One region of the Planococcus sp. YIM B11945 genome, then DNA from elsewhere that is predicted to be linked to it. Evidence: riboswitches for the same ligand, from Rfam matches in the RefSeq annotation. Region 1 holds a riboswitch; the other holds the start of a gene.

Region 1 (7,407 bases):
TCCCGAAACCGGTCGACCGCTCCACAAAATTCAGCAAAAAAACTGTCACCGGTGCCGAATGCGGCCGTCACCAGTTCTTTTCGGCCAAGCTGTTCAAAGGAACAAAACAATTCACGCATTTCTTTTGGAATTTCCCCGCTTCCCCATGTATACGTGCCAACCAAAACTGCATCGCAGCTTGAGAGTTCAGCCAGCGGAAACTCTTCCACACGCCACATGGCGACTTCAATCGGTTTCTCCTGCAGGGCGGATTTCAAAAGCATGGCGGCCGCTTCTGTGTTTCCGGTCACCGATGCATACACAATGGCCAGCTTCTTGTTACAATTCGTCAAAGCCATTCGACTGCGATACTTTGGAATAGGTTCTCGATTTCTGCTCGAAAAAGTCCGATTTGGTGTCGTTCATCATGTCGTCCCCAAACACTTGGATCCACGGCATCGGATTGCTGCGTTCTTCGTATAAATTGTCCAGCCCAAGCTGACGCAAGCGTTTGTTGGCCAAATATTCGACGTAACCTTCAAATTCTTCCAGATCAAGTCCTTGAATATCCGCCAAAATGTAATGCGCCCACTCTTTTTCTAGCTGGACCGCCTGATTGATCGAACCGTATACGTACTGGATGTTTTCTTCCGTGTTGAGTTCCGTGTTTTCTGTCAGCATGATGCGGATAAACTGTGCAATGAAATAGGCATGCTGCATTTCGTCGCGCTGGATATAGCTGATCATCGTGCTCGTCTTCAGCATTTTTTGCTGGCGCGCCAAATGATAGAAAAAAGCAAAACCGGCGTAGAAATAAATGCCTTCCAAGTTAATCGAATTGACGCTTAAGCGGAATAAGGTTTGCGGCGTCGGGTTTTGCCGGAACGATTCATACGCATCCAAAATCAAGTTGTTGCGTTTTTGGACGATCGGGTCGCTTTTCGCTTGATCGAAGCGTGCATTTTGCTCACTGACTGAAACAAGCGAACTTAAAATATACGAATACGATTCGTTATGAACTGCTTCCTGTTGGGAAATGACCGCAAAAATCGCTTTGAAGCTGGAATCGGTGACGTAATCCATCACTTGGCTCATCGTTGGCGTCTGCAAACTGTCAAGCGACGCAAGCTGTGTGTTTATGCGCAAAAACACGTCTTTCTCGTTAGCCGTTAACGAGTCCCATTGTTTGATGTCGTCCTGCATATTGATCTCCTGAGCTTTCCAGAAATTTGCCAGCAAAGTCTGGTACAAATCGTACATTTGCGGATAGGCAATATCGTTCCAGTTTAAGAGACCGGAAGACGCGCCGTTCAAAATTCCGGTGGATTTATTCGGCTGCTCGGGGTTGAGCAGTTTGATCTTTTTAAGTGGTGCATGTATCGACATTTTGCTTCCTCCTTAGCTTTGGCAAGCTGCGCATTCTTCAATTTCTGCCTGCGAGGTGCTCCGTACATAGTACGTTGTTTTCAACCCTTGCTGCCACGCTTCAAAATGCAGCGCCAGCAAGTCTTTAGCTTTGATAGTGTGCGGTACATAAAAATTAAAGCTTATCGATTGGTCGATATGGCGCTGGCGAGCGGCGTTTTGGCGGATGCTCCAGTTCTGATCCAGCACATGTCTTGAGCGGCGGTAAAAATCGTACGTGTTGTGGTCAAGGTCTGGCGCAGTCACTTTGAATTTGAAGTTTTTCTTTTCCTCCGCAAATTCAACTGCGTACAATGGATCGATGCCGTCTGTCGAGCCGCCGATTTTCGCTGTTGACGAGTTTGGTGCCACCGCCATCATCCAGCCGTTGCGCACGCCTTTTGCTGCCACTTCGTTTTTCAATGCGCTCCAGCGAGCGCTGTCATAGCCCTTGCGTTCAAAATATTCACCAGTCGCCCATTCGGAACCATTAAATTCTTGGTAAGCGCCTTTTTCTTGCGCTAGTTCCATGGAAGAACGAATGGTGTGGTAGGCAATTTCTTCATATAGTTGATCGGCAAACTCCACCGCTGTTTCTGTTTCCCAATGGATGCCTTCAAGCGCTAACAAGTGGTGCCATCCAAATGAACCGATCCCCACTCCGCGATATTTCTTATTTGTGGCGTCCGCTTGCCCAACAGAAATCGTATTCAAATCAATGACGTTATCGAGCATACGCATCTGAATCGGAATCAGCCGCTCCAGCACTTCCGCTTTCACCGCACGCGGCAAATTGATCGACGATAAGTTGCAGACGACAAAATCGCCCGGTTTGCGGATCATCACAAGATTGCCGTCTTCGTCGGTGTATTCTTTTGTGATGGTTGTCGCGGACATGTTTTGCGTGATTTCGCTGCACAAATTACTGCAGTAAATCGACGTGCGCCCTTTGCCGTTCACGTGCTTGTTTGGGTTCTGGCGATTGACTTCGTCGCGGTAGAACATATAAGGCGTGCCGGTTTCCAGCTGCGATACCATAACACGTGCCATGATATCCATTGCCCGGTAGGTTTTCCGCGGCAGCACAGGATTGTTTGCCGCTTCTTCGTATTTCTCAGTAAAATACTTCGCATCTTTTTCGTCGTAAAAATCCTCTAACCCTAACGCTACGCCAGAGTCGTCTTTCCAATCCATTAATTGCTTGACTTGATGCGGGCAGAACGTGTGCCATTCTCCTATACTGCGGCCGCTTTCGTCGGTTTCCTGCAGCTTCTCCATAAACAGATCTGGAATTGAAACACCCGTGAAAATGTCGTGCGCTTTTCGCCGCTCGTCCCCATTATTCGTTTTCAGGTCCAAAAACCCGTTCATAATGTCTTTGTGGAACACATCCAAGTAGATGGCAACCGCTCCTTGGCGCTGGCCAAGCTGATCGACGCTGACCGCCGTATCGTTGACCAGGCGGATCCACGGGATGACGCCGGATGAATTGCCTTTGAATTTTTTAATATCGGAACCGAGCGCCCGCACTTTGCCATAGTAAATGCCAATGCCTCCGCCGTCTTTGCTGAGGCGTGCGATGTCCCAGTTGTTCAAGTAAATGCCGTCTAGCGAGTCATCCACCGTATCGATAAAGCACGAAGACAACTGGCCGAAACTTTTGCCGGCATTTGACAATGTCGGTGTTGCCACGGTCATGTACAAGTGGCTCATTGCCCAGTAGGCTTCCTTCACCAACGCCAAACGCTGCTCTTTTGGTTCGTTTTGCATAAGCGCCATGGCAATCACCAAAAAACGCTCCTGCGGCAATTCAAACAACTTGCCTTCGTAATCTTTTGCCAAATAACGGTCTGCCAATAAAAATAGGCCAATGTAATTGAACAGCAAGTCCCGCTCTGGATCGATTTCAGAACCAAGCGCATCGATTTCCTCTTTTGTATACGCCGCCAGCAATTCATTCGAATAAATGCCGATGCGTGAGAGTTTTTCAATCAACTCGTAAAAGCTTCCGTATTTCAAAACCGCTTCGTAGTTCCGGCTATTTGCAGCACTTTGATACAATCCCTCTAAATACAGCTCTGCCGCTACAAAGGTCCAATTGGGTTCTGTCATGGAGATGCGGTTCAATGCGTAAATCAGCGACTGTTCATTTTGGGTTATGTAATCGGCGTCACTGATTTGATCCTGCAATTTCGTTGTATCAAGTTTATAAACTTCTTCTGCCCGTTTTAGCGCTTTCCGTACGGAATTCCATTCTGTTTGTGTGTTCATCTCACACCAGCTCCTTCGCAAATTCATTGATTTTCATACGGAGTTCTTTGCGCTGCTGCGCGCTTTTGAATAATTGCTGCTCGTATTCCGTTTCCGGAGCCACGCCGCACACAGGTGTCGGCTTGCCCTTTTCATCCACAGCGACCATGGTTAAAATAGCGGTTGTCGTCAAGGTTTTTTCACTCGTTTCAATGCTTTGGCATTCCGCTTTTACATACACTTCCATCGAGGTCCGCCCGGTTGAAATCACAACGCCTTCCAAACTCAAGACATTTCCCACGCGGGCAGACGACAAGAAATTAACGGTGTCGATCGATGCCGTGACGACCGCTTTTTTGCAGTGCTTCATGGCGGTGATGGCCGCAATTTCATCGATGTAGGCGAGCACTGTGCCGCCGAATATCGTCCCCATGTGATTGGTATCAGGCGGCAGCACGAGCCTCGTTTGAATGGTCCTCGAAACGCTAGCTGTCAACAGTTCTTTCATAGATGCTTCAGTCCTCCTGTTTTTGCACAATAAAAAGCCCTTATCCGCTCGCGAGAGGATAAGGGCATAAACGCAGAATAATCCATTTGAAACCAGCAGAAGACCACTGTTTTCCATAGACACCTTCGTTATACTTCCCAGCTCCCGGAGAAGAATATAAACATACATAACGATGGCAGGTCTCCTGGCTCGTGCGTCATCCTCTGCTATCTCCTTCCCGTTCGTTGAACAGTGGATTTGTGATAGCTTGTCAGCACTTACAGTTGCGGGAACAGCTCCGGATTTTCAACGGATTCCCTTTTAAGCCTTTTCAGGCGCCTTCGTTATCGGTTTAACTATATATTGTGTTTTGTTTTATACAATTCACTAAATACTGTATGTGTAAACTATAAATCAATTCTTTTTCTTTTACAAGTCCGCCAATAATTGAAAATCCGAAAAGCATCATCCAGATATCCTTTTGAAACCGTGCCACTAATGCGCGTGAACCATCCAATTGACTTTTTATTTTTATTAAAACAAATCGATTAATTCGATTGCACCGAGAATAACGAAGATAAGAACAGATGCCACCAACACACTATTGGCTACCCAGCCGTTTTTGAATCCCTGTCCTACTCGGTTTGAATTCAGCAAAAAAAGCAGGCTGATTGCAAGAAACGGCATGAACAATGCGCCAAGTGCCCCGTATAAAATGACCAGCAGCACCGGTTGGCCGAAAAACAGCAGCAACATTGGCGGAAAGGTCAGCCAAAGCAGGTAAAACCGGTAAGCTTTGTCCTCTTTAGACACTTGGTGACCCGGATCCGCCTTGTTTTTGCGCACCATCCGGACAAAATCCGCAAACAAATACGGCACGCCGTTCCAAACGCCCAGCAGAGATGAAAAAGCTGCAGACCAGGCGCCAATCAAAAACATCCAGCGGGCAAACGAACCAAATTCCTCGCTGTACAGATTGGCTAGCGTGACCAATCCTTCTTCCCCGTTAATTTCAATTCCGGTACCGAATAAAAATTCCGCACCAACGATCAACAGCGATAGCGTGAAAATTGCGGTGATGATATAGCCGACCGCGGAATCCATTCTCATCATTGGAATCCACGATTTGCCTTCCCAGTTTTTTTCGCGTACCCAGTAGCCGTATGACGCCATTGTAATGGTTCCCCCTACACCGCCGAGCAAACCTAAGACCAACAACAGTGAACTGCCTCCCGTGCGGGGAACAAAACCGCTGACAATGTTTCCGATGTCCGGAAGAAGAATGATAGCTGAACCCACAACCGTAACAAACATGATGCCCACCATGAGGGTCATCACTTTCTCAAAAAGTTTATAGTGGCCCAACAGCACCAAGCCAAGGCCCGCCAACCCATGAATAACGGCCCAAGCCCATAACGGCATAATTGGAAACATGGTGACCATCATAATAGCGCTTGTCGACATGGCAGCAGCGCCGTAGCTGAAACCCCAAATGATGGAATAGACGCCGAAATAACCGGTCGCCCAATTGCCAAGTGAATGCCAGCCTTCCAAAATGGTTTTTCCAGTAGCCAGATGCCAGCGCCCTATCCCTTCTGTGAAATAAAATTTGAACAAAGAACCAAGCAAAATTGCCCACCCGAGCGTGGTGCCAAAAGCCGCACCGGCAACAAGAGCCGCTATCAAATCACCCGTTCCAACACCTGTTGCGGCTGTTACAAACCCTGGACCGACCATTTTAGCTTTTCCCATAAATGTCTTTGGAGCGACAGGCGCTGATTTTTTGGTATTTTGGGCAATAGCCATTGCACAACCTCCCTGAATGCATTTTTTCTTCATTCGGCTTGGAATCGGTTAAGCCTCCTTCCATGTCCAACTCAAACCGATGCGAACTACAGAACTCCTAGTAATTGTTAAAAATATTATAATACACCTTTCACTTAAATTAAAAGAGTATTCAAACTATTCTGGTTCTGCATAATAAGAAACCTCACATGTTAAGCATACAAAAAAATAAAAAAGCTTATATGAAAAGAAATCTCTTCATACAAGCTCATAAAATTTTCATTCGATTAGTTTTTAGCCCTGCTGGCTTTCAGCCGTTCTTCTTTGTCGGCATTTGCTTTAATCTTTCGTCTCCACCATTCTTCCGCTGTTCCGGAACCGAAGAAGACCCCAGCCACAATCAAGATCAATCCCGTCAAATGGTGAGAGGTCAAAACTTCGCCCAGGAAAAATACGGATCCTAAAAGTCCGAACAACGTATTTAAATTCATAAAGATAGCGGTTTTCGACGGGCCTGCTTCTCCGACCGCATAATTGTAAATCATATGGCCAATCCCAGTAGCAACAACCCCGGATGCCAGAATCAGCAGCCAGAATGCCGAACTCATCTCCCCGAACGCTCTCCATTCCCCTGGCTCCAATACGAGGCTTATCATAAATAAGCCAATTGAGCCGAACATCAGCATGTAGGCAGTTAAAAGCCGAGGATCCAGTGTTTTGGCGGCTTTCGATATAACGATGAAACTCAACACTTGGCTAAGAATCGCAATCAGCACATAGACATCACCAAGCGATACTTTTGCAGGTCCGGTATTGCCCGCCATCACCGTGGCAGCCACACCGAACAAGCCGAGAAACAAACCAAGCCATTGCCATTTGGAAGGAATGGTACGGAGAAGAAGCAAACTGAAAATCGCAGTAAGAATCGGCCCAGTCCCAAGAATCAAACCGGCATTTGTTCCGGTCGTCAGCGATAAGCCGAGCGAGATAAAGCAATGGTGTGCCACCACATTCAGCAAAGAGCCGCCAATAATATAGCCCCACTCTTTTTTCATCGGTTTTCTGACAAGCCCCATCATAAACAAAATTGCAAAGACGGTAACCGCAGCTAGAAAAATGCGCAGCGATGTCATCGTCACTGGCCCCATTTGAGCGGTTAAGTATTTCAAGGCAGGAAGATTCATGCCCCATACAAACATGACAACAACCAAGACCATATACAATTTGAAGCGGCTCATAAAATTCCTTCTTTCTCTTCATCCCAGTTTTTGTTTATATGGAAGATTCAACAGCAAGCGGCGAACAAAAAACAAAAAAAGTTGCCGGCGAGGACAACTTCAAGTTCGTTCTTATCCATCTATCCATTCAGTTGGTTCAGTTATAGTTTTGCCGTCAGCTTTGTGTTCAGCTGCTCTTTTGGCGCCTTTGCTGATGTACGGTTTAGCGCTTTTGGCTTTGTTGGCCCCGACTTTCCACCGATTCCATCCTTTTTTCCCAGTTCC
Region 2 (7,407 bases), on a different contig from region 1:
ATGAATGCAGTAGAAAAAGTGCAGCACGCCATAAAAATGGCCATAAGCGAAGCGATTGAAAAAGCGGAATTAACGACAGAACCAGTGGTTGTCCAATTGGAATCGCCTAAAGACAAAACAAACGGCGATTATGCGACGAATATTGCGATGCAATTGACGAAGCTTGCGAAAAAGCCGCCGCGTGCGATTGCGGAAGCGATTGTCGCTAATTTGGATAAAGACGCAGCGAATATCGAAACGATTGATATTGCAGGCCCGGGGTTTATTAACATCACGATCAAAAAAGATTATTTGCTGGATGTTGTAAAAACCGTTCTTGAGCAAATTGAAGATTATGGCCGCAGCACTTCAGGCGGCGGGGAACGAATTCAAGTCGAGTTTGTTTCAGCCAATCCAACTGGCGACTTGCACCTGGGACACGCCCGCGGAGCTTCCGTTGGCGATTCGTTGTGCAACGTGCTTGATTTTGCAGGATATGACGTGTCCCGCGAATACTATATCAACGATGCCGGCAACCAAATCAACAATTTGGCTTTATCAATCGAAGCCCGTTATTTCGAAGCGCTCGGAAATCCAGACTCCATGCCGGAAGACGGCTACCGCGGGCAGGATATTAAAGACATTGCCGCAGCGTTAGTTGCAGAACACGGCGACAAATTTGCCCACATGACGCATGAAGAGCGCTACCAAGCGTTCCGCCAGCACGGCTTAAAAGTGGAACTGGCAAAATTGCAAAAAGACTTGGCGGATTTCCGCGTGGAATTTGATGTATGGTTCTCAGAAACGTCGTTGTACGAAAAAGGCGAAATCGAAATTGCGCTGAACAAACTGCGTGAAAACGGCCATATTTTTGAAGAAGAAGGCGCGACTTGGTTCCGTTCGACCACATTCGGCGATGACAAAGACCGCGTGCTGATCAAAAACGACGGTTCGTTTACGTATTTGATGCCGGATATCGCTTATCACGAAGACAAGTTGTCCCGCGGCTTCGGCAAATTGATCAACATTTGGGGAGCCGATCACCACGGCTATATTCCGCGCATGAAAGCGGCCATCCAAGCAATGGGCTATGACCGTGAAACCTTGGAAGTCAGCATCATTCAAATGGTGCAGCTTTACAAAGACGGCGAAAAAATGAAAATGAGCAAACGTACCGGCAAAGCTGTGACGATGCGGGAATTGGTTGAATTGGTCGGTCTTGACGCGGTCCGTTATTTCTTCGCGATGCGTTCCGGCGATTCCCATATGGACTTTGACCTTGATTTAGCGGTTTCGCAGTCAAACGAAAACCCGGTTTACTATTCGCAATATGCCCATGCACGCATTTGCTCGATTTTGCGCCAAGCGGAAGAGCAAGGGTTTGCGCCATCGACAGAAAACTTGAACTTGCTGACGCACGAAAAAGAAATCGACGTTTTGAAAAAAATCGGCGATTTCCCGCAAGTGATCGCAGACGCCGCAAAACTTCGCGCGCCTCACCGCGTGACGACATACATCCAAGACCTGGCTTCCAATTTCCACAGCTTCTACAATGCCAATAAAGTATTGGATGCTTCAAACGAAGACTTGACGCGTGCGCGCATCGCTTTAATTACTGCGGTGAAAATCACGCTTGCCAATGCATTGAAAACAGTTGGCGTAGCAGCACCGGAAAAAATGTAAGAGACAAGAAATCGTTTTGGTGTATAATAAAGGCGAAATACAAATTTCATAGCCCATCATAAAGGTGCTTATGTCTAAGAACATGAGTTAAAAGGGAAGCCGGTTTGATTCCGGCGCGGTCCCGCCACTGTAAGTGATAGCAATCTGCAACATGCCACTGAAGCAACGCTTTGGGAAGGCGCAGAAAGCGTTGATCACAAGCCAGGAGACCTGCCTTTATGAAACACCCACACGCTTGCGAGGACAGGCCGGGATGCGCATGTTTTTTATGTCGTCCTTTCAATCCCTCGCAGGTTTAATGCGGGGGATTTTTTTTATAGAAACGGAGGATTTCATTTATGGTGAAGAAGTATTGGAAATTTGGAATTAGTGCAGGACTGGCAGCGGCGTTATTAGCAGGCTGCGGAGAAGAGGCAGCTCCGGCTACAGAAAAAGAGACAGCAACGGAAGCACCAGCTGCAGAAGCGGCATTTCCGGTAACGTTGACGGATGAAGTAGGCGAAGAAATTGTCCTTGAAGAAGAACCGGATGCAATTGTGTCGATGGTTCCTTCAAATACGGAAATTGCGTATGAACTTGGCTTAGGCGAAAAAATGGTCGGCTTGTCCGATTTTGATAATTACCCAGAAGAAACGGCCGATGTTGAAAAAATCGGCGGGCAAGAATTCAATGTAGAAAAAATCATCAGCCTTCAACCGGATATCGTTTTGGCCCATGAGTCAGGTCTTGGTGTAGGCGATGCCGGGCTTCAGCAATTGCGTGACGCAGGCGTAAAAGTTTTTGTGGTCAATAATGCTGAAACTTTTGAAGAAGTGTATGAAACGATCGAGACAATCGGAAAAGCCACAGGAGCGACAGAAGAAGCACAGGCTGAGATTGCGGAAATGAAAGAAGAAGTGGCTGAAATCGAAGAGCAGGCTAAAACTGTTAAAGAACCAAAATCCGTTTTTGTGGAAGTAGGGGCAGAACCTGAGATTTACACTACGGGAAGCGGCACGTTCATGGATGAAATGCTGACGATGATCAATGCTGAAAACGTAGCGGGAGATCTTAAAGGATGGGTAAGCATGGATCCAGAAGCGATTGTTGAAAAAAATCCGGATGTTATTTTAACAACGTACGGCTACTATACGCCGGATGCAACTGAGAAAGTTCTTTCGCGCAGCGGTTTTGGCGAAGTGACAGCGGTAAAAGAGAAAGCTGTGTTTGATGTAAACTCGGATATGGTGACCCGTTCCGGTCCTCGTTTGACGGATGGCTTGATGGAAATGGCAAAAGCGATTTATCCAGAGGTCTTTAGTGAATAAAAGCTTTCTAGCCTATATTGTCTCTCTCTTGCTTTTGGGTGGGGCTGTGGTGCTGGGTGTAACGGTCGGAACGGTTTCGATTTCTCCGAGAGTGATATGGAATCCAGGATCGGATGAAATGGCTGCCAATATTTTATGGAATATTCGCATGCCTCGAGTTGTGTTGGCTGGTCTTGTTGGCGCTTCTCTTGCGATTGCGGGGGCTGCATTCCAAGGCCTGCTGAAAAATCCGTTAGCGGACCCTTACACTTTAGGAGTGTCATCCGGTGCATCAGTAGGCGCCGTAATGACGCTCTTTTTCGGCATTTCAGTGCCTTTTTTAGGAATGTATACACTGCCGGTCATGAGCATGATCGGCGCGCTGTTGACGATGCTTGCCGTTATGGGTTTTGCGCGGCTCGTCGACCGGTCGATGAAAATGGAAACCGTCATTTTAACAGGAATCATTTTCAGTTCTTTTCTTGGTTCGGCCATCTCGTTAATGATCGCTTTATCGGGGGAAGAACTGCGCCAGATTATCGGCTGGCTGTTAGGCAGTGTATCAATGCGCGGCTGGCCTTATGTTCAAATGGCGGCTCCTTTTGTACTGATTGGCTCATTTGTTTTATGGTGGAACCGGCGTGAATTGAATGTCATGTTGTTCGGGGAAGAACGTGCGAGGCATCTCGGTGTCGACGTCAAAAAAAGAAAAGCGATGATTTTGATCGGTGGTTCGGTATTGGCGGGCGCGGCAGTTTCCGTTTCTGGAACTATTGGATTTGTCGGCTTAGTGGTGCCGCATATGACCCGGCTGTTATGGGGATCTGATCATCGGCATGTGCTGTCATTATCGTTAATTAACGGAGCGGCATTGCTCATTCTTTGTGATTTGGTGTCACGGACTATCATTTCGCCATCAGAATTGCCAATTGGCGTTATCACTGCATTTATCGGAGCGCCAGTATTTGCGTTAATCTTTTTCCGCCAACGAAAAGGGAGGGTTTAATATGCTGCAAATCACCAATTTATCTGGAGGCTATGGCGAGAAAAACATAGTCAATGATGTATCGTTCCAGGTCGGAAAAGGCCAAATGCTCGGGATTCTAGGGCCGAACGGCAGCGGGAAATCCACGTTAATGAAACTCATCAGCGGGATTTTGCCACCAAAAAGCGGAACAATAGAAATCGGCAGGAAACCGCTCAACGAATTTTCGCCAAAAGAACTGGCGTGCAAAATGGCCGTTTTGCCGCAGCTTCACGCCCATGCGTTTGAACATACTGTCCGTGAAACCGTTTCTCTTGGCCGCTACCCGCACCAAAGCGGCTGGTTTTCTTCGTGGTCAGAAGAAGACGAAGCGGCCGTCAAAGAAGCGATGGAATTGATGGATATCGAGCAATATGAACACACGCTGATCGACCGCATGTCTGGAGGCGAGCAGCAGCGCGTTTTTGTGGCACAGGCGCTGGCACAAGACGCTTCGATTTTGCTGCTCGATGAACCGACGAACCATTTGGACATCAATCACCAAAAAGAACTGCTTGATACCATCAAAAAACAAGCCATCGATAAAGAATTGACCATCGTATCGATTTTTCATGACATCAACCTCGCTGCGATGTATTGCGATGAGCTTTTGCTGCTGGATCATGGCCGCGTCGAACGAATGGGCGAGCCGCATGAAGTGGTCCGAGAACAAGACATCGAAGCCGTTTACAAAACAAGGGTCAGCAACCATCCCCATCCGGAACTGCCAAAGCCGCAAATCACTTTATTGCCGGGCATTGAACGGCAAGTTGAACCGTTTGTGATCAAAGCACATGATTTTGCTGCTTCTTCGGAATTTGTGTTATACGAAAGCCCGATTCCGTTAAAAACGATTTCGTCCGCAGTCGTCAATGCAGGGGCGGGCTGGTACCGCACTTTTATGAATCGCCACGTGCCGTATGATTATCATATTGACGACAGTGTGCGGGAAATGGCGGACTTTATTGCCAAACGCGGCTTTAAAGCGACGGATACCGTGGGCATGATGACAGCGGTCCACACTGAAGACGCCGTCATCCGGGAATATGAAGGAACTTTCGGTTCGGTGATCGTTGCCATTACGGCAGGTGTCGGCAATGCGGTCGATGTGTCCAAGGCAATTGAACGCGCAAGCCAAGTTGGCACCATCAACACATGGATTTTTGTCAACGGCCGCCTGTCAGATGAAGCGTTTATCCAGGCTATGGTCACCGCAACGGAAGCAAAAACGAAAGCGCTGCATAACGAAGAGGTAATGGACCCTCTGACAAATACGATTGCCACAGGCACATCGACGGACAGCTGTTTAGTAGCAGCGACGCAGCAAGGCGCCGATTTGCCTTATGCCGGTCCGATTACGGAACTTGGAAAACTGATCGGCTACGGAGTTTTTGAATGCACTACCCAGGCTATTCGGCAATACCGAGTCGTGAAACAGGCATGGTAACGCATATTGCGGCGATTGCCCTTGGACTTGTCTTAGACCGGCTCATCGGAGACCCGCCGGAATGGCCGCATCCTGTGCGCTGGCTCGGGACGCTTATTTCAACGCTGACGAAGAAGCTGAATAAAAGCCCGAAAGCATTTCGCAACGGATTTTTCCTTACGATGATTGTAGCCGGCTTGGCTTTTCTGGCCGCCTATTGGATTGTTTCATTCGGCTATTCGGTTCATTGGCTTGTCGGAATGCTTGTGGAAGCGCTTTTGATTGCGTCAGGCCTTGCCCAAAAAAGTTTACGCCTTGCGGCAGAAGACGTGTACCGGCCGCTTGTTGAAAAAGATATGGTCCAGGCGCGGCAAAAATTGTCCTGGATTGTCGGCCGCGACACGGAACAATTGAATGAAAGCGAAATCACCAGAGGCGTGGTCGAAACGGTTTCGGAAAATACGAGCGACGGCGTCACCGCGCCATTGTTCTGGGCATTTCTTTTAGGTGCTCCGGGATTGTGGCTGTATAAAGCGGTGAATACATGCGATTCTATGGTCGGCTACAAAAATGCGGAATTTGAACGCTTTGGGTACGCCTCTGCCAAAATAGATGATGTTTTAAATCTCATTCCAAGCCGCATCACCGGATTGCTTATTCTAATAATGACCAAAAACGAACGGTCATTGCCTATCGAAAAACGGATTTCTGAATGGCGCCGCGATGCCAAAAAACATCCAAGCCCAAACAGCGGCTGGCTGGAAGCGGCGACGGCGATCCAGTTGGGGGTTGAACTCGGCGGCATCAATACATATAAAGGCATCCGGTCGAACCGGGCGAAAATGGGGACAAAAGTAGTTGAACTGGAAGCGGACCATATCCGGGAGGCAGTCCGGCATATGCATATTGCCACTGGCTGGTTTTTTATTATATTTGCAGTAGGAGGGCTTTTGCTTGAACTTACCTGACCACGGGGCAAACCCCCATCTTTTATACGAGAAAGCGGGAATGGAACAGCCAAAACGCATCTTGGATTTTAGCGAAAACGTCCATCCGTTCGGGCCGCCTGCTTTTATTGAAGAAAGTTGGGCAGAAATGCGCGGGCTGATTGGCCGCTATCCGGATCCCGATGCAGAACCGTTTCGCAGCGCAGCGGCGAATTTCCACAGCGTTTCAGCCGAACAAATTGCAGCAGCGAACGGAGCGGCGGAAGTTTTTACGTGGCTTGCGCGCCGGTACCGGGGCAAACGGGTGGTATTGATCGAACCTGCCTTTTCAGAATACCGCAAAAGCCTAGAAGCAGAACAAGTCGAAATAAAGGCGGTGCAGTTAACGGCGGAAAGCGGCTGGCACTTGCCGATTGATGAAATCGCGCGTGCGGTTGCAGGCTGTGCCGCTCTTTATATTTGCAATCCCCACAATCCAACGGGTGTGAAAGCGCGTGTGGAAGACTTGCTGCAGCTCGCGCAACGTTGCCGGGAAGTCGGTTGTGAACTAGTCGTCGATGAAGCATTCATCGATTTTATTGGCGAACAAGCATCGATTATTCCCCATTTGCCCGAATTTCCGAATTTGATTGTTGTCCGGTCGATGACCAAGATGTACGCAATCCCCGGATTGCGCCTCGGATACGTGATTGCCGAGGCACCCTTGTTAAGCGAATTGACCAAAGGCGCAGCGCATTGGAACGTCAACGCGTTGTCCGCGAATATTGGCGCCTGCTGTTTTTCTGAATTTGAATACCGTGATAACGTAATCCGAGCGGCAAATCGTGAGCGGCAACAGATGACGGAATTTTTAGTGGAACATGGATGTTTGGTGACGAATGCTGCTGCGAACTTTTTAACGTTCCAGCTGCCGCATCCGGAACAATCCGAAGCGTTTTTCACGGCTATGCTGAAAGCGGGCATCGTGCTTCGGCACACCAAATCGTTTTGCGGCATGGACGGGCAGTGGTTCCGGATCGGCATGAAATCCGAAGAGCAGATGAAGGAGCTTCGGAAGGAGAT

Evidence for each region. Region 1 has a riboswitch for cobalamin ahead of ACRRQV_RS10195 (acyl-CoA thioesterase). Riboswitches for the same ligand answer to the same signal wherever they lie in the genome.
Region 2: it holds a riboswitch for cobalamin, as region 1 does, so the genes downstream of both, ACRRQV_RS07760 (ABC transporter substrate-binding protein) here and ACRRQV_RS10195 (acyl-CoA thioesterase) in region 1, are expected to answer to the same signal.

What each region holds. Positions count from the first base shown of each region.
Region 1 covers NZ_JBOZWR010000004.1:455,303-462,709, forward strand. The annotation lists gene ACRRQV_RS10180 (flavodoxin domain-containing protein) at 1-338, opposite strand, end outside; gene ACRRQV_RS10185 (ribonucleotide-diphosphate reductase subunit beta) at 319-1,365, opposite strand; gene ACRRQV_RS10190 (ribonucleoside-diphosphate reductase subunit alpha) at 1,378-3,654, opposite strand; gene ACRRQV_RS10195 (acyl-CoA thioesterase) at 3,656-4,141, opposite strand; cobalamin riboswitch at 4,299-4,478, opposite strand; gene ACRRQV_RS10200 (Nramp family divalent metal transporter) at 4,655-5,926, opposite strand; gene ACRRQV_RS10205 (DMT family transporter) at 6,193-7,143, opposite strand; gene ACRRQV_RS10210 (DUF3934 domain-containing protein) at 7,255-7,407, opposite strand, start outside.
Region 2 covers NZ_JBOZWR010000003.1:670,347-677,753, reverse strand. The annotation lists gene ACRRQV_RS07770 (DUF1934 domain-containing protein) at 1-4, shown strand, start outside; gene argS (arginine--tRNA ligase) at 1-1,662, shown strand; cobalamin riboswitch at 1,708-1,894, shown strand; gene ACRRQV_RS07760 (ABC transporter substrate-binding protein) at 2,004-2,969, shown strand; gene ACRRQV_RS07755 (FecCD family ABC transporter permease) at 2,986-3,954, shown strand; gene ACRRQV_RS07750 (adenosylcobinamide amidohydrolase) at 3,956-5,419, shown strand; gene cbiB (adenosylcobinamide-phosphate synthase CbiB) at 5,413-6,366, shown strand; gene ACRRQV_RS07740 (pyridoxal phosphate-dependent aminotransferase) at 6,353-7,407, shown strand, end outside.